3 regions of the Streptacidiphilus sp. MAP12-16 genome follow, and region 1 is predicted to be linked to each of the others. Evidence: riboswitches for the same ligand, from Rfam matches in the RefSeq annotation. Region 1 holds a riboswitch; each other region holds the start of a gene.
What was found. Region 1 has a riboswitch for cobalamin ahead of ABIA33_RS13515 (cobalamin biosynthesis protein). Riboswitches for the same ligand answer to the same signal wherever they lie in the genome.
Positions count from the first base shown of each region.

Region 1 (5,509 bases):
CAGTGCGCCCACCTCGGCGACCGGTCGGCCCAGCACCACGACCTGGCTGCGCCCGTCGGCGCCGGGCTTGAGCAGCACCGGGTTCATCGCGGCCTCGGGTTCGATCCCGGCCGCCGCGGCCTGCATGGCCTGCGCGCGGCCGATCTCGGCGCCGTCAGCGGTGACGAAGGAGTTGAGCGACATGTTCTGCGCCTTGAACGGAGCGACCTTCACCCCCTGCCGGAGCAGCCAGCGGCAGATCCCGGCCGTGACCACGCTCTTTCCGGCGTCGGAGGTCGTCCCCGCGACCAGCAGCGCACCCTTCATCGCTTCCCCCTCCTCGTCGGACTCCCCGTCAGGTTCCGCGCCAAGTTCCGAGCCAAGTTCCGCGCCAGCCCTGCCACGGCTGTGACCAGGACTGCCAGCAGGCCGACCCGCCGCGACAGCACGCAGGCCCGTTCGATGTCCGCGACCTCGACCGGCCGCAGTTCCGCTCCCAGCACCGCCCGGTGCTCCCATTTCTCTCCGTAGCGGAGCGTCCCCCCCAGCCGTACGCCCAGGGCGCCCGCGAACGCCGCCTCGGCCTGGCCGGCGTTGGGGCTGGGATGACTGGAGGCGTCACGCCGCCACACCCGCCAGGCGTCCGCGCGCCGCTCCGGCTCTGCGGCGGCCACCGCCAGCAGCGCGGTCAGCCGCGCCCCGGGCCAGCCCGCCACGTCGTCCAGTCGCGCCGAGGCCCACCCGAACCGCAGGTACCGCGCCGAGCGGTGCCCCACCATGGCGTCCAGGGTGTTCACGGCCCGGAACGCCAGCAGCCCCGGTGTGCCCGCCACCGCGCCCCACACCAGCGCGTTCACGACCGCGTCCGCGGTGTTCTCCGCGACGGACTCGACCACCGCCCGGGCGACCTGCTGCTCCGTCAGCTCGCGCGGGTCCCGCCCGCAGAGGTGCGGAAGTCGCTCCCGCGCCGCCGTGAGGTCCCCGGCCTGCAGCGCGCCGCCGATCGTGCGCGCCTCCCGGACAAGCGATGCGCCCCCCAGCACAGTCCAGCTCGCCGCCCCGGCCAGGAGCACCTGTCCGGCACGCCTCCCGCCCAGCGCCCGCCCGGTGCAGACCGCGGCACCCGCCACCGCGCCCACGCAGACGGCCGTGAAGAGCGCGCCGGCGTCCCTCCGGTCCCGCCACAGCCGCCGTTCCAGCACTCCGGCGGCGCGTCCGAACCCGGCCACGGGGTGTCCGCGCCGGGGATCGCCGAAGGCGGTGTCGGCCGCGTATCCGGCGGCGAGGCCCAGAGCGACCGCCGTACCCGGGGCGGTCGCACGTGCTGCGGTCGCACGCACGGCGGTCAGTGGGGCGGCTGCGCGGGGACGTGGACAGCGGGAGACGGCGGCGGCAGGGCAGCGCGCATGGCGTGGATGTCCTCACTCAGGGTCCGCGCCCTGGATCGACGAACCGGGGGCGAGAGTCTCCTGGCTTCCGGATCGACACGCTCCCGGGCCTTCCCGCAGCGGTGTCACCCGCCGCCGTGGCCGTCGTTCGAGAGCGCTCCCCGGTGACAGTGGCGGGACCGCGCCGGACTGAGGGTCTCCCCTGTCACCGGCTTCCTCTCCGTGCCTCCGTTTGGCCTTGCGATCCCACCACGCCGCCCGACCGACCGTCAACACGGACCCCGACGGACTCGGTCACATCTCCGCAGGTCGCCCCGCCACCGGTGGACCGGCCGGAAGACCGGCCACGGGTGGGCCGGCCGGCGGAAGACCGGCCGGCTCCAGGGAGGGCGGGGCGCTCACGCCGCGTGGTCCCCGCCCTTCGCGGTCGGCGGCGGCGACTGCTGCGGACGCACGATGCGCAGCAGCTCCACGGTGCCCTTGACGACCGGCCCCGGCCCGGACTGGCCCTGCGGTCCCTGACGCTGCAGCATCTGGCTCTGCACGACCTGCTCGCCCGGGCTGGTCGGCGGGCGGAGCACATGGTCCTCGAGCCAGGACATTCCCAAGATCACTACAAGACCCAGCGGAGCGATGAGCAGGCACAGAAGGACAGACATGGGCACCCCAAGGAGTTGAGTGCTGCGGTCTTCCGGTCCCCCCGCACTCAAGCGTCTGCCACCGCCCGGCGTTCCGCATCTCGAGGCCGCCCTGCCTACTCCCGCTGCCTGCACACGCGTGCGGCAAGGGTCAGTGGCGCGGTCAGTGGCGCCCCGAAACCACGTCCGCCACGCGGGCGATCGGCGAGGTGGTGGCCCTGCCTCCGCGCTCCTGGCGGTCCGCCGTGTGGTAGGCGGCGTACATGGCGTGTACACCGATCCAGCGCAGCGGTTCCGGCTCCCAGCGGCGGACCTGGTGGCCCACCCACGGCAGCGCCGTGAGACTCGTCTCGCCGCCCGAACCCAGCTCCCGCAGCACCAGGTCACGCAGAGTGCGCGCGGCCAGGTTGGTCGTGGTCACGCCGCTGCCGACGTAACCGCCCGCCCAGCCGAGGCCCGAGGCCCGGTCGAGCTCCACTGTCGAACACCAGTCCCGGGGCACGCCGAGAACGCCCGACCAGGCATGGTCGATCCGGGCGTCGCGCGCTGCCGGGAAGAAGTCGACCAGGATGTTCCGCAACTGGTCGATGGTCCGCTGCGCCGTCACCCCGTCGGTGTCGGTCCGCGAGCCGAAGCGGTACGGCACGCCGCGCCCACCCAGCGCGATCCGGTCGTCGGCGGTCCGCTGCGCGTACATGTACGCGTGTGCCAGGTCACCCAGGGTCTCCCGGCCCGACCAGCCCGCCGCCTCCCAGAACGACGCGGGCAGCGGCTCGGTGACGACCATCGAGGAGTTCATCGGCAGCCAGGACCGCCGCTCGCCGCGCAGTGCCGAGGTGAAGCCCTCGGTGGCCCGCAGCACGAAGCGCGCCGACACCGTGCCCCGGGCCGTGACCGCCCGCGCGGGGCGTCCGTCACCGGCCGGGAGGATCTCGGTGACGGGCGTGCCCTCGTAGATCTCGACACCCATCGACTCGACCACCCGGGCCAGCCCCACGACCAGCTTCGCGGGCTGGATCCGCGCGCCGTGCGGCGTCCAGCTGCCGCCCAGCGCACCCGAGACGTTGATCCGCTGCGCGGCCTCGGCCGCGCCGAGCAGCTGCTGCTCGGTCTCGCCGAAGGAGTGCTCCTCCTCGACGTAGGCCTTCAGCCGGGAGAGTTGGGCCGGGGTCCTGGCGACCTCGAGCACGCCACCCTTCACCACGTCCGCGTCGATGCCCTCGGCCGCGCAGACCCCGATGACCTCGTCCACCGCGCCGTCCATGGCCTGCTGCATGGCGATCGCGCGCGCCTTGCCGTAGGTGCGGGCGAAGACGCCGCGTCCGGCGAAGCCGTTGTAGAGCCAGCCGCCGTTGCGGCCGGATGCGCCGTACCCGCAGAAGCGCTGCTCCAGCACGGTGACGCGGAGGCTCGGGTCGGCCTTCTTCAAGTAGTACGCGGTCCACAGGCCGGTGTAGCCGCCGCCGACCACGCATACGTCGGCCTCCGCCGAACCGTCGAGAGGTCGGCGTGGCGAGGGGAGCCCGATAGCCGAGTACCAGAACGAGACCCCGCCGTTGGCAGTGCCGGGCGTGCCGGGCGTGCCGGATGCCGACGGCGTGGCGGGAGTGGGGGACGTGGAGGACGTGGCGGACGTGCCCACGGGGACCTGCTTCCGGGACGGGGAGCGTGCTTGCTCAGGTGCCGGGCACGCTACCCAGGCTCGCGACCAGCGGCAACGCGCACTCTGTCAGGCCCGGAGCCCGGAGTCGGACACTCCGTCGGATGGCGGCCTACCGGTGGCGGGGAGTACCGCGCAGTACTGGGATGGGTGAGAAGCGGGTAGAGGCCGCTGTGGTAGAGGCCGCTGTGTGGGATCGACCGTGGGGAGCGACATGCGTTGGGGAAGGGCAGCGATTGTGGCCACAGCCTCGGTCGTCGGCGCCGGCGCCGTCGCGCTGGTGGCCGGCCGCGTGGTCTCGGACTTCTCGCTCCGGCCCCGTGGCGCCCCGCCGGCGGCCGCGGGTGGCCTGCGCATCCACTCCACGGCTGCCGGGCAGATCGAGCTGACCCGTTCCTGGGAGACCCAGCGTCCGGGCCGCTACGGCCTCGAGTGGAGCGGCGGGCACGCAGTCGTCGGCGAGGTGCTGAGTACGACCGCGCAGACGGTCGTCCGCCGTCTGGAGAGTGCGCGCAGCGGAACCCTCGCCGTCGGCACCACCGTCCGGATCACTCCCCACGTGTACGTCGGCGACCCGAAGACCGCCCTCGGTCTGGACTTCACCGAAACCCATGTGCGCGGCGAGCTGGGCCCGATGCCCGCCTGGTACCTCCCGGGCGTGCGCGACCTCTGCGTGATCGCCGTCCACGGCTTCGGCGCCGACCGCGAGCAGGTCCTCCCGCTGCTGCCGCTCTTCGACCGGCTCAAGGTCCCGGTCCTCGCGGTGACCTACCGCAACGACGAGGGCGCCCCCCGCTCGCCGGACGGCATCGGCCACTTCGGCGAGACCGAGTGGCGCGACGTGGAGGCCGCGATCCGGCTGGTCGTGGACAGCGGCGGACAGCGGGTGCTGCTCTACGGCTGGTCCATCGGCGCGACCATGGTGCTGCAGGCGGCGGTCCGCTCCTCCTGGCGCGAGGTCGTCCGGGGCATGGTGCTCGACTCGCCGGTGCTCGACTGGAACGAGACGGTCCGCCGCCAGGCCACCCGGCGCGGCGTCCCGAACGCCCTCGCTGAACTGGGTGCGCGCGCCGCGGAGGGCCGCGCGGGCGTGGACCCGGCCCTCATCGACCGGCTCGCTCTCGGGGACGGCATCGACGTCCCGGTGCTGCTCCTGCACAGCGTCGACGACACCGTCGCCCCCGTCGGCCCCTCCCGCCGGCTCGCCCGGCGCCGGGACGATCTCGTGCTCTACGAGGAGTTCACCGACGCCGAGCACGAGGCCCTGTGGAACGCCGATTCGCATCGCTACGAGGAGACCCTGCGCAGGTTCCTCACCCCCCTCCTGTGACCCATCCGTCACCAATCCGGGACCTGGCGGACGCCGCCGGGCCTGAGGATGTGACAACTGCCCTGCGGACGGGGAAGACTGCACGGCGTGACGTCCCGGAATTCGCGTGACCGTACTGGCCGATCCGAGATTTCTGGCCGACCCGACCGTGCCGACCGCCCTGACCGTGAGGGCCGACTGCAGGGTGCGCCCGCCCGGGTGACCCGACTGCCTTCGGCTGCAGCCCCGCAGCAGCCGCGCGCAGCCGCTCCCGGCGGCCCACCGCGTTCCGGCGCCCAGGCCCGCCGTACGCCCCCCGCGGGGCTGCCAGGACCTGCCCAACTATCCCCGCTCGCGCGGCGACTGCTGGCCGACGCGGTGCGCGTCGCGCGCTGGGCCGGGGAACTCCCCAACGTCGACCGGCGCGGGGACCTCCTCGACGACGACGTCCGCGACGCGGGCCACGCCCTCGCCCTGACACCCGCCGCGGCCATCGCCGCCTGGGAGCGCGCCCGTCTCGCCGGGCTGGTCGAGC
Region 1 is NZ_JBGCBY010000008.1:298,127-303,635, forward strand. It holds gene ABIA33_RS13510 (cobyric acid synthase) at 1-306, opposite strand, end outside; gene ABIA33_RS13515 (cobalamin biosynthesis protein) at 303-1,319, opposite strand; cobalamin riboswitch at 1,442-1,587, opposite strand; gene ABIA33_RS13520 (hypothetical protein) at 1,766-2,026, opposite strand; gene ABIA33_RS13525 (NAD(P)/FAD-dependent oxidoreductase) at 2,169-3,533, opposite strand; gene ABIA33_RS13530 (alpha/beta hydrolase family protein) at 3,904-4,995, shown strand; gene ABIA33_RS13535 (hypothetical protein) at 5,194-5,509, shown strand, end outside.

Region 2 (5,509 bases), on a different contig from region 1:
CGGCATCACTTGCCGCGACGCGGACCTGTCGCTGACGACCCTGGGCCGGACCCAGGCGACCGCCCTGGGACGCTGGCTGGCCTCCCGCGCCGACGGCCCGCTGCCGCACAGCCTGTACGTGTCCCCGTACCTGCGGACCCAGGAGACGGCGGAGCTGGTCCTCGCCGAGATCGACCGCGCCGGGCTGCCGCTGCCCGACGTCCGAATCGACGAGCGGCTCCGCGACCGCGAGCTGGGCATCCTGGAGATGGTCACCAAGGCCGCGATCGAGCTGCACCACCCGGCCGAGGCCGCCCGCCGCCGCCTGCTCGGCGAGCTGCGCTGGCGACCCCCGGGGGGAGAGTCGCTGGCGGACGTGGCGCTGCGGCTGCGCAGCCTGCTCCGCGACCTGTACGAGACCGAGGCGTCGCGCCGGGTGCTGCTGGTCGGGCACGACGCGGTGGTGCTGATGCTCCGCCACATCATCGACGAGCTGGACGAGGCGTCACTGATCGCCGTCGACCGCGAGGGCGCGGTCGCCAACGCCTCGATCACCCGCTGGTCCCGTACCTCGTCCGGCCAGCTCAAACTCGACTGCTACAACACCACGGCGCATCTGCGGTGAGCGCTGGACCGACCGGTCCTACAGCCTGGGGGCGATAGGGCTCGGGTCAGCGCACGCCGTCGCAGTGACAATGTGCGGCTCCGTCGGGTAGCGACAATGTGCGGCTCCGCCGCGTGGCTTCGATGGCAGGGCGCCCGGGGCGCCCTTGTAGCGGAGCTACTGGGGCCCCGCCGCGCCGGCCGCTGATGTCAGAGCGGCAACGCGGCAAGCGCAGGTGCCGGGCGGCGGGCGCCCGAGCCCTGTCGCTCCCCCGGCCGTTACTTCTCGTGCATCGGGGGGCGGCGGCGCGCGCAGGCGACCAGCGCCACGCCGCCGCCCAGGGCCAGCGCCGACCCGCCCGCGGCCAGCGGGACCAGCCCGGAACCGCCGGTCTCCGCGAGCTGGGGGGCGTCGTGCCGTCGCTCCGTGGCCCGCACCACGCGGAAGTAGTGCGGGTCGGAGATCCCGACCGGCAGCGGCACGGTCTGGCCGGCCAGCGTGACCGGCTCGAAGCCCACCGCCATGGTCAGCCACTGCCCCGGCGGCGCGCCCGGCGCCAGGCGCATCCGCAACGGCAGGGCGGTCCTGCTCCGCGCCGGCAGGGTCAGCCCCTGCCCCGGCCCGACCTGGCCCACCAGCGAGCCCTGAGCCGCGACCATCGACACCCTGTGCCAGCCGGATCCCTGCCGCCACTGGAGCCGGACGTCACCGCGGCGCAGGGTCCGGTTCCTCGCGCCGAAGACGACGACCGGACGGACTCCCGCACAGCTCTGCCCGGCACGGGTCCGCACCGTGAGCCGGAACCGGGACCACTGGCCCCCGGCCCGGTAGACGCCGTGCAGCCCCTTGAACCTCAGCGTCAGCGGCGTCTGGCTCAGTGCGTCGAAGTCCACACCGCAGACCGCCGTCCCCGCCGTCCCCGCTGTCCCCGCTGACACGGGCGTCGCCGCGGAGGCCGCCGACGCGGTCCCGGCCGTCCCCAGCAGCAGCGCCGGCCCGGCGACCAACCCGGCCGCGCCGAGACCTATCCCGAGACCTATCCCGCGGCCGAACCCGTGCCGCACCGTCCGACGCAGCCTCATGGTGACCCTCGCTCCCGCTGACGCGCGAAGGCCCGACGCCACCGCGAACACCCTCCGAATCTGACACAGCACCAGGGGTCATGCCCGGTGGCAGCGGCCGCCCTGCCGCCATCCCGGTGACGCCCCTCCCCCGCACATCTCCTGCCTGCTCAGGCAGACTTTCCCCATGGACCTCATCATCCGCCCCGCCCTCGACTCCGAGCTCGACGACGCAGGCCACCTCACCGCCGAGTCCTTCATCGCCGACGGCCACACGCCTCGCGGCGGCGACTACGAGCCCCGGCTGCGCGACGGGCGCGACCGGGCGCGGCACGCGGAACTGCTGGTCGCGGCCGATCCGGAGACGGGCGCGCTGCTGGGCTCAGTGACCTTCGCCCCACCCGGCTCGCCCTACGCGGACCTGGCCCGGGGCCAGGAGGGCGAGTTCCGGATGCTCGCCGTCAGGCCCGAGGCCCGGGGCCGCGGCGCGGGCGAGGCGCTGGTGCGGGCCTGCCTGGACCGGGCCCGGGAACTTGGGCTCACCCGCGTGGTGATGTCCACTCAGGAGTCCATGGTGCACGCGCACCGGATCTACGAGCGGCTGGGCTTCGTCCGCACGCCCGAACGCGACTGGTCACCCGTGCCGGGCATCGATCTGCTGACCTACGCGATCGAACTGCAGGTCGAGGCGGGGAGTGACTCCGCTCACTGAAGACACTACATGTAGGGGTGCATTTCTGATGCACCCCTACATGTATGCTCACTCTCGCTGTCGACGCAGGGGAACCCGGTGCGATTCCGGGACTGCCCCGCAGCGGTGAGCGGCTGTGCCCCTGTGCCTGCCCGCGAGTCCGAGTACCTGCCGACGGTGCGTCCCGCTGACCCGGGACGTCGTACGTCCGGGCCTCGCGGGTGGGCCGGGGACGCGCCCCGTGCTGCCCTCGCGCGCACCGACGCGCTCCTCGACCTGCCGCTGCGGCCCACCGCCGACCGGCCGCCGACGAGGAGCGCACCGCAGTGAACAGAGCATCAGCCACCCTGCCGCAGCAGCAAGCCGCAAGCCCCGACGCCCCCGGCACCGCCCTGCTGCGCTCCCTCACCGAGCGCTCCGCCGACCTTCCCGAGGTGGATCCCGGCCGGGTCGCCGCCGCAGCCCTGCGCGGACGCAGCACCGGCGCCGGCTACGCCGAGCTCCGCAGCCTCGCCATCGAGGGCGCGGCCTCCCTCATCGCCGAGGACCCGCAGTACTCCCGGCTCGCCGCCCGGCTGCTCGCCGAGGAGATCCGCGAGGAGGCCGGCGGCCAGGGCGCGACCTGCTTCGCCGCCTCCATCGCCGTGGGCCATCGCGAGGGCCTGATCGGCCACCCGACGGCGGACTTCGTCGCCGCCCACGCCGAAGCGCTGGACGCGGTGGTCGACCCGACCGCCGACGACCGCTTCGAGTACTTCGGGCTGCGCACGGTCTACTCCCGCTACCTGCTGCGCCACCCGATCACCCGTCAGGTCATCGAGACCCCGCAGCACTTCCTGCTGCGCGTCGCCTGCGGGCTGCAATCGGGAGGTGTGGCGCGAAGCACCTCGGACAAGGGTGGCGGCGGGCGACGGGAGGGCGGAGACACTGGGCCGGTCGCCGAGGTCGCGGAGCTGTACCGGCTGATGAGCCGCCTGGAGTACCTGCCCTCCTCGCCGACGCTGTTCAACTCGGGTACCCGCCACCCGCAGATGTCCTCCTGCTACCTGCTCGACTCCCCCCTCGACGAGCTGGACTCGATCTACTCCCGCTACGCCCAGATCGCCCGGCTCAGCAAGCACGCCGGCGGCATCGGCCTCTCCTACAGCCGGATCCGCTCGCGCGGCAGCCTGATCCGGGGCACCAACGGCCAGTCCAACGGAATCGTCCCGTTCCTGCGCACGCTGGACTCCTCCGTGGCGGCGGTCAACCAGGGCGGCCGCCGCAAGGGCGCGGCCTGCGTCTACCTGGAGACCTGGCACGCGGACATCGAGGAGTTCCTCGAACTGCGCGACAGCACCGGCGAGGAGGCTCGCCGCACCCACAACCTCAACCTGGCGCACTGGATCCCCGACGAGTTCATGCGCCGCGTCGACGCCGACACCGAGTGGTCGCTGTTCTCCCCCGGCGACGTGCCGGAGCTGGTGGACCTCTGGGGCGCCGAGTTCGACGCCGCCTACGCAAAGGCCGAAGCGGCCGGTCTCGCGGTCCGCAGCCTGCCGGCGCGGGCGCTGTACGCGCGGATGATGCGCACCCTCGCGCAGACCGGCAACGGCTGGATGACGTTCAAGGACGCCTCCAACCGCGCCGCCAACCAGACCGCGCTGCCCGGTCGCACGGTGCACTCCTCGAATCTCTGCACCGAGATCCTCGAGGTCACCGACGACGGCGAGACCGCCGTCTGCAACCTCGGCTCGATCAACCTCGGGGCGCATCTGCTGCCGTCCGGCGAGATGGACTGGACCCGGCTCGACAGCACCGTCCGCACCGCCGTGACCTTCCTCGACCGGGTGGTGGACATCAACTTCTACCCGACGCCCGAGGCCGCCGCCTCCAACTCCCGCTGGCGGCCGGTCGGTCTGGGCGTGATGGGCCTGCAGGACGTCTTCTTCAAGCTCCGCCTGGAGTTCGACTCCGCCGAGGCCGAGCGCCTGTCCACGCGGATCGCCGAGCGGATCATGCTCGTCGCCTACGAGACCAGCTGCGACCTGGCCGAGCGCCTCGGCCGGCATGTCGCGTACGAGGAGACCCGCGCCGCCCGCGGCCAACTGCACATCGACCACTTCGAGGTGCGGACGGAGTGGGCCGACCGCTGGACGGCGCTGCGCGAGCGCGTCGCGGTGACGGGTCTGCGCAACTCGCTGCTGCTCGCCATCGCGCCCACGGCCACCATCGCGTCCATCGCCGGCGTCTACGAGTGCATCGAGCCGCAGGTGTCCAACCTCTTCAAGCGGGAGACGCTCAGCGGTGAGTTCCTGCAGGTCAACCCGTACCTGGTGGCGGACCTCAAGGCCCGCGGCCTGTGGAACGCGGCGACCCGGGAGTCGCTGCGCGAGTCCAACGGCTCGGCACTCGACATCCCCGGCCTGCCCGCCGACCTGGCCTCCCTCTACCGCACCGCCTGGGAACTGCCCCAGCGCGCGCTGATCGACCTGGCGGCGGCCCGGATGCCGTACCTCGACCAGAGCCAGTCGCTGAACCTGTTCCTGGCCTCGCCCACCATCGGCAAGCTCAGCTCGATGTACGCGTACGCCTGGAAGGTCGGTCTGAAGACCACCTACTACCTGCGCTCCCGCCCGGCCACCCGGATCGCCCGCGCGGCGGCCGCCGCCCCGGCCGCCCCTGTCGTCCCCGTCGTCCCCGTCGTCGAGGAAGAGGCGATCATCGCCTGCTCCCTCGAGAACCCCGAGTCCTGCGAGGCCTGCCAGTAATGTCCGACACTCCGGCCGCTGAGAAGAACCTGCTCGACCCGGGCTTCGAACTGACCCTCCGTCCGATGCGCTACCCGGACTTCTACGAGCACTACCGCAACGCCATCAAGAACACCTGGACCGTGGAGGAGGTGGACCTGCACTCGGACGTGGCCGATCTCGCCAAGCTCAGCGCGGAGGAGCGCCACCTGCTGGGCCGCCTGGTCGCCTTCTTCGCGACCGGCGACTCCATCGTGTCCAACAACCTGGTGCTCACCCTCTACAAGCACATCAACTCACCGGAGGCGCGGCTCTACCTCTCCCGCCAGCTGTTCGAGGAGGCGGTGCACGTCCAGTTCTATCTGACCCTGCTGGATACGTACCTCCCCGACCCGGAGGACCGCAACGCGGCCTTCGCCGCCGTGGAGAGCATCCCCTCCATCCG
Region 2 is NZ_JBGCBY010000004.1:32,448-37,956, forward strand. It holds gene ABIA33_RS05875 (histidine phosphatase family protein) at 1-604, shown strand, start outside; gene ABIA33_RS05880 (hypothetical protein) at 862-1,665, opposite strand; gene ABIA33_RS05885 (GNAT family N-acetyltransferase) at 1,832-2,356, shown strand; cobalamin riboswitch at 2,384-2,526, shown strand; gene ABIA33_RS05890 (ribonucleoside-diphosphate reductase subunit alpha) at 2,662-5,085, shown strand; gene ABIA33_RS05895 (ribonucleotide-diphosphate reductase subunit beta) at 5,085-5,509, shown strand, end outside.
Region 2: another riboswitch for cobalamin. It lies ahead of ABIA33_RS05890 (ribonucleoside-diphosphate reductase subunit alpha); the one in region 1 lies ahead of ABIA33_RS13515 (cobalamin biosynthesis protein).

Region 3 (5,509 bases), on a different contig from region 1:
GGCGCTGGTGGGGCTGAGGACGAGGGTGGGCTGCGGGCCGCCGAAGCCGGCGTCGGGCGGCCCGATCTCGATGCTTCCGTCGTCCTCCCGGCCGAGTTCGACGTAGCCGAGGACCTCGCTCCAGAATGCGGCGAGCCGGTCGGGGTCGGCGGCGTCGAGGACCAGCTCACTGATGCGGCATGCCATGCCCGTCAGTGTACGTCGACAACCCGGGAGTCGATCATCTGCCGCGTGCGGGAGGGCGACGCGCTCACTGTTCCTCACTCCCTCGCACCCGGTTTCTGTTACGTCTCCCGCGCGTGAATGATCACAGTGCTGAAAGCACGTGTCCTGCTTGCGCCCTGTTGCGCCGTCAGGAAGATCATGTCCGGACGAAGGGACCAGCTCTCGTCGCCACGGGTCAGGCACCGAGGGCTGAACCGTCCGGCGAACCTCAGCGCCTGCTTGACGCCGACCAGTGAGAGGGTCGGGTCAGGGACGGCGGGAGCTTGGTGGAGGTGTCGCCCTTCGCCGCGTTCAGCTGGAACTGGGTGAGGAAGATGCACCCGGTGAGGTCGGCGCCGCCCAGGTCGGCGTCCCTGAAGTCCGCGCCGATGAGGTCGGCCACGCGCAGATCGGCTCCCCTCAGGTCGGCCCCGATGAGGTAGGCGCCTCGCAGATTGGCTCCTCTGAGATCGGTGCCCTTGAGCCTGGCGCCGATGAGGTCGGCTCCCCTGCGCTCCTTCCGCCGGTGCCCGGCAGCGGCACGCACGAGTTCGCTCGTGCGCAGCAGCAGCTCGTTGACGTCGCTTCGGTGGGCCGCCAGGTCCAGCGCCGTCAGGGCGTCCGGGGCGAGGCGGGTCAGGCGTTCGGTCTCGTCGCGGGCGAGGCCGAGCTCGCGGTGGAGGGGGCGGGCCGGGTCGAGTGCGAGCGCCTCGGTCAGATACCAGAGCAATTCCTGCAGTTGCCGCATGACCGGGAAAACGTCGAACATCTGCCGTGCGGTGTGCGGAGCCTGTCGCCAGTCCTGTCCGCCGAAGGTGACCTGGGAGACCTTCTGCCCCGCGCCGAAGCAGTCGTAGACGGTGCATCCCTTGAAACCCTGCTGCCTGAGACCTGTGTGAATTCCGCAGCGGAAGTCCGTTTGGAGATTGGGGCAGGCATGTCCCGCGGATTTGCTGATCGCGAAATCGGCCGAGGCGGCGAAGGCCGGTACGACGCAGCACAGCGCGAAGCAGTTCCCGCAGTCGGCCCGCAGATCGAGGTGGCCTCCTACGGGGGCCGGCTCTGCGTCTTCGGGTTTCTCGGACAACGTGCGTGGTCTCCTGCTGGTATCGGGGACGGTTCGGTGCGTACGGCGGCGGCCTGGACGGTCAGCTGACGTCCAGGCCGGCCAAGCCTATCGTCCGGGCTCACCCGGGCCTCCGCCGCCGGCCCCGGGACACGTATGCCTACGCCCGGCGCGGCGGCGTCATCAACCCGCTTCGCCCCGGCCGCTGATGGCTGCCCTGTGGTTCCAGCGGTGCTCGACTCTGCCGAGGCGCCAGTAGCCCAGGGCCACCACCCAGACCGCGACGAACAGGCCGACGATCACGAAGCCGACGTTGTTGAGGTTCACCCCCGAGATCCAGTTGCTGACCGGGTCGTCCAGGCCGAGCTGGTCGTGCAGTACGCCGACGAGTTCGATCGTGCCGATCAGGAACGCCACGGCGATCGACAGGCCGGTGATGGTGAGGTTGTAGTAGACCTTGCGCACCGGGTTGGAGAACGCCCAGTGGTAGGCGAAGTTCATGAAGGTGCCGTCCAGCGTGTCGAACAGGCTCATCCCGGCGGCGAACAGCAGCGGCAGGCACAGGATCGCGTACCAGGGCAGCCCGGCGGCGGCGCCGGAACCGGCCATCACCATCAGGGTGACCTCGGTGGCGGTGTCGAAGCCGATGCCGAAGAGCAGTCCGATCGGGTACATCTGGCCGGGTCGGGTGATGGACTTGGTCAGTCGGCCCAGGATGCGGTTCATGAAGCCCCGGTTGTCCAGATGCTTCTCCAACTCGTGCTCGTCGAACTGGCCCGCGCGCATGGCCTTGAAGACACGGTGGATGCCGACCAGTGAGACCAGGTTGAGGGCTGCGATCAGGTAGAGGAAGCCGCCGGAGACGCTGGTGCTGACCACGCCGAGGGCCTGGTGGGCGCTGGACTTGTCATCGGTCAGCGTGGTGACGAAGTGGGCCCCGGCCGCGATGCCTCCGGCCAGGACCACCACGATCGTGGAGTGCCCCAGGGCGAACCAGAAGCCGACCGAGACGGGGCGCTTGCCGTCGGCCATCAGCTTCCTGGTGGTGTTGTCGATCGCCGCGATGTGGTCGGCGTCGAAGGCGTGCCGCATGCCCAGGGTGTAGGCGGTCACCCCCAGGCCCAGACCGAACACCTGGGTGCCGACCTGGTAGTGGTGCGGGGCCACCATGACGGCCAGAATCCCGAAGGCGACGACGTGGAGGGCGGCGATCACCGCCAGGAGGCCGCCGGTACGGAGCCAGTCCTTGCGCTCCCAGCGCATCGGCAGGGTGGCCGCTGTCGCTGTCCCACGCTCAGCAGTGGCGGACGGCGGGGTGGCGTTTTTGGGCAGGGTCATCTCAGGGCAGCCTCTCCAGCACCTCGTGAAGGGGGTCCCCCCGACCGGAGGCCGGGAGGTCATCGTGCGGTGCCGTGGCCGGTCTCCTGGCTGACGGGTCGAACGCTGCCGCAACCGGCCTTCCCAGACACCTGCAGTGTCCAGTGGCCTCCCGCCCTCAGGGGCGGGGGTGGTGCGGCAACTTCCCGATCACAGTGGCGAGGGCCGCTCCGGACTACTGCGACGAGCACAGCGAACCGGTCTTCCCGAACACCACGGCAGGCCCCACCGTAGGGGGCAGCCGTGCACATCGACAAGCCTGCGTAGATGCGCAGGTGTTGCATATCACCCCGAGGCAGGGGCGAAGATGAGCGCATGCACCTGGTTCCCGAGGACCGCGCACACCGGCGCGCGATCGACGAGCACACCGTCTGCGAAGCCATCGAGGGCATCGGCGACACCGCGCAGATCGGCGTGTGGGCCACCCGCTTCGCCCTGCTCGGCGAGCCCGGCAGACTCTCCCTGCTGCTGGCCATCCACCGGGCGGGCCCGATCGCGGTCTCCGACCTGGCCATCGCCACTGGCATCAACGACACGGGCGTGTCCCAAGCCCTGCGTCTGCTCCGGGCCTCGGGTACGGTCACCGCCGACAAGGACGGACGCGTCGTTCGCTACCGCCTGACGGACCCCCACATCGCGGCCCTGCTCAACACGATCCGCCCACCGGCGGCCCTGTCCTGATCAGCGCGCCTCGCGCGGGAGCCAGTGTCCGGCGAGCCAGGATAGGGTCCGCGCCCTTCTCGCCGATCGTGATGACCGTCGCCCTGCGCAACCAGTTCGGCGGCCACGCGCTCCAGAGCCGGGAGGCGGCTCAGTGACCCACCGCGCTCCCGCGTCCGCGCTCCTGCCCGTGCTCGGTCGGCGTGTTGCCGGCTGGGGACTCCGCCCGTGCTCGACCGGTCACGTGGCAGATCCCACTCTGGGACGCCCCCGCCGGTGGGGGTGGTGGGTTCGGAGCCAGCTGCATTACATTGCTGTTGACTATATTTGACAGAGGTTGTTGTATGGCGGTGGCTTGGAGCGCAAGACCGAAGGAGTGGGGATGGGTGGGGGAGGACGGGAAACTGTCGGCATCATCCTGGCGGGCGGTCGCGGGGAGCGCGCGAAGCCGATCACCTTGGAGAGCGCGGACTACATACGAAGCAAGGCGCTGATCCCGTTCGCGGGGCGCCGGTTGATCGAGTGGGTGGTGGACGCCTGCTGCGAGCAGGGGATCCGGCGGTTCTTCGTGGTCGCGCAGGGCCTGGAGAACCGCAGCCAGATCAAGTTGCTGCTCGGCCACGGGGAGCGGCACGGGGTCGAGGTCCAGTACTCGCGGGCCCGGTTCGACCGCTACAACGTCGGCTCCGGCGCAGCCACGCTGCACAACCTCGAGCAGTGGGACCTGGGCGAACAGGCCCTGGTCCTGCCCGTCGACTCAGTGTTCGAGTTTTCCCTGGCGGAGCTGGAGTCCACCCATCGGGCGACCGGCGCTGTGGTCACCGTGGCGGCAGTGGCCCGCTCGGCCGAGGAGGTGGCCGGCAAGTACGGGGTGATGCAGACCGGAGCGGGCGGGCGGGTGACCGGCTTCGTGGAGAAGCCGACCATGGGGCTCATCCGGCGGCTCTTCCCCCACACCGTGGCGCAGAGCGGAGCCACGCTCCCCACGAACGCCGGCATGTACCTCATCGACAGCCGCGGGCTGCGCCTTGCCGCACGCGAACCCGAGCTGATGCGCCAGGCACACCAACGCCTGGACTGGGGCGCGGACCTGCTGCCCTATCTGGTCAGCCACGACCTCCCGGTCGCGGCGCACGAGATCGCGAGGCTGGGCGACCTGGGCAACGTCCAGGACTACCTGCTCACCCTCAGGGACGTGCTGGGCGGCGGCTATCCGCACATGGACCGTCTGATGCCGCGTCCGCACACCCGCTCGCCGCGCTGCTGGGTCCACGAGAGCAGCCTGAACACCAAGGACGAGCTCGCGGGCACGACCCTGGCCGAGAAGATCAGCAGCGGCAGCGTGGTCATCGGCCCTGGGGTGCGGATCGGTCGCCACGTGGAGATCGGCCCCGGCGTGCGGCTGGAGTACTGCGACATCGGAGACGGCGCCGAACTCCGTGAAGGGGCCCGGCTGTCCCGTGCCTCCTGCGGGGACTCGTCCGTCATCGGCCCCTACGCGGACATCCGCGACTCCTATGTGGGTCCCATGGTCGAGGTCCAGTCCGAGCGCCGTAAGCCGGTTCGCCTGGAGGGCTTCACGGCGGTCGGCGACGGCGTCCAACTCCGGGCAGGTACCAGTCTGGAGCGCGTCAGCATCTATCCCCGGCTCAGCGTCCCCCGGTTGTCCAACGTGCCCCCGGGCACCAGCATCACCCACACCGACGACCTCCTCCAATGGGCCTGAGGACGGCTGTAGTGGCGCCGTCGGTGTTCCGGCACGCGTTGCCGGGCAATGTGCTGCGGGTGGCGCCGGGACCTGCTGCCGGCCGGCACGGTGCAGGTGGCGCGGGTGTGGGCGGAGCCGGAGCAGATGCGGCTGCGGATCTCCAGCGACTTCGACGGCCGCACTGTGCACGCGCTCGGAGGTGGCGCTCACCGCCGCAGCGCCCGCGGAAGGCTGAGCAGCACTTCCATCTCGTTGGCGGTGAAGACGGGCCCGAAGTCTCGTCCGACAGTCGTCATCCCTACCCGGCCGAGGGAGGTGCTGGGCTGATTCTGCGGTCGATTTCGAAGGCAAGGCTCAGTTCGGCGACCTCGCGGGGTTCCCCGAGGGAGCGTCCGGTGTGCTCCTCCAGGCGACGCAGGCGATGGCGCACGGTGTTGGGATGGCAGAACAGGGTTTCGGCGGCCAGGTCGGCCGAACCTCCGCTGTCGAGCCAG
Region 3 is NZ_JBGCBY010000007.1:267,592-273,100, forward strand. It holds gene ABIA33_RS11960 (VOC family protein) at 1-186, opposite strand, end outside; gene ABIA33_RS11965 (pentapeptide repeat-containing protein) at 434-1,291, opposite strand; gene ABIA33_RS11970 (HoxN/HupN/NixA family nickel/cobalt transporter) at 1,454-2,608, opposite strand; cobalamin riboswitch at 2,667-2,880, opposite strand; gene ABIA33_RS11975 (ArsR/SmtB family transcription factor) at 2,963-3,328, shown strand; gene ABIA33_RS11980 (sugar phosphate nucleotidyltransferase) at 3,690-5,033, shown strand; gene ABIA33_RS11985 (PucR family transcriptional regulator) at 5,314-5,509, opposite strand, start outside.
Region 3: another riboswitch for cobalamin. It lies ahead of ABIA33_RS11970 (HoxN/HupN/NixA family nickel/cobalt transporter); the one in region 1 lies ahead of ABIA33_RS13515 (cobalamin biosynthesis protein).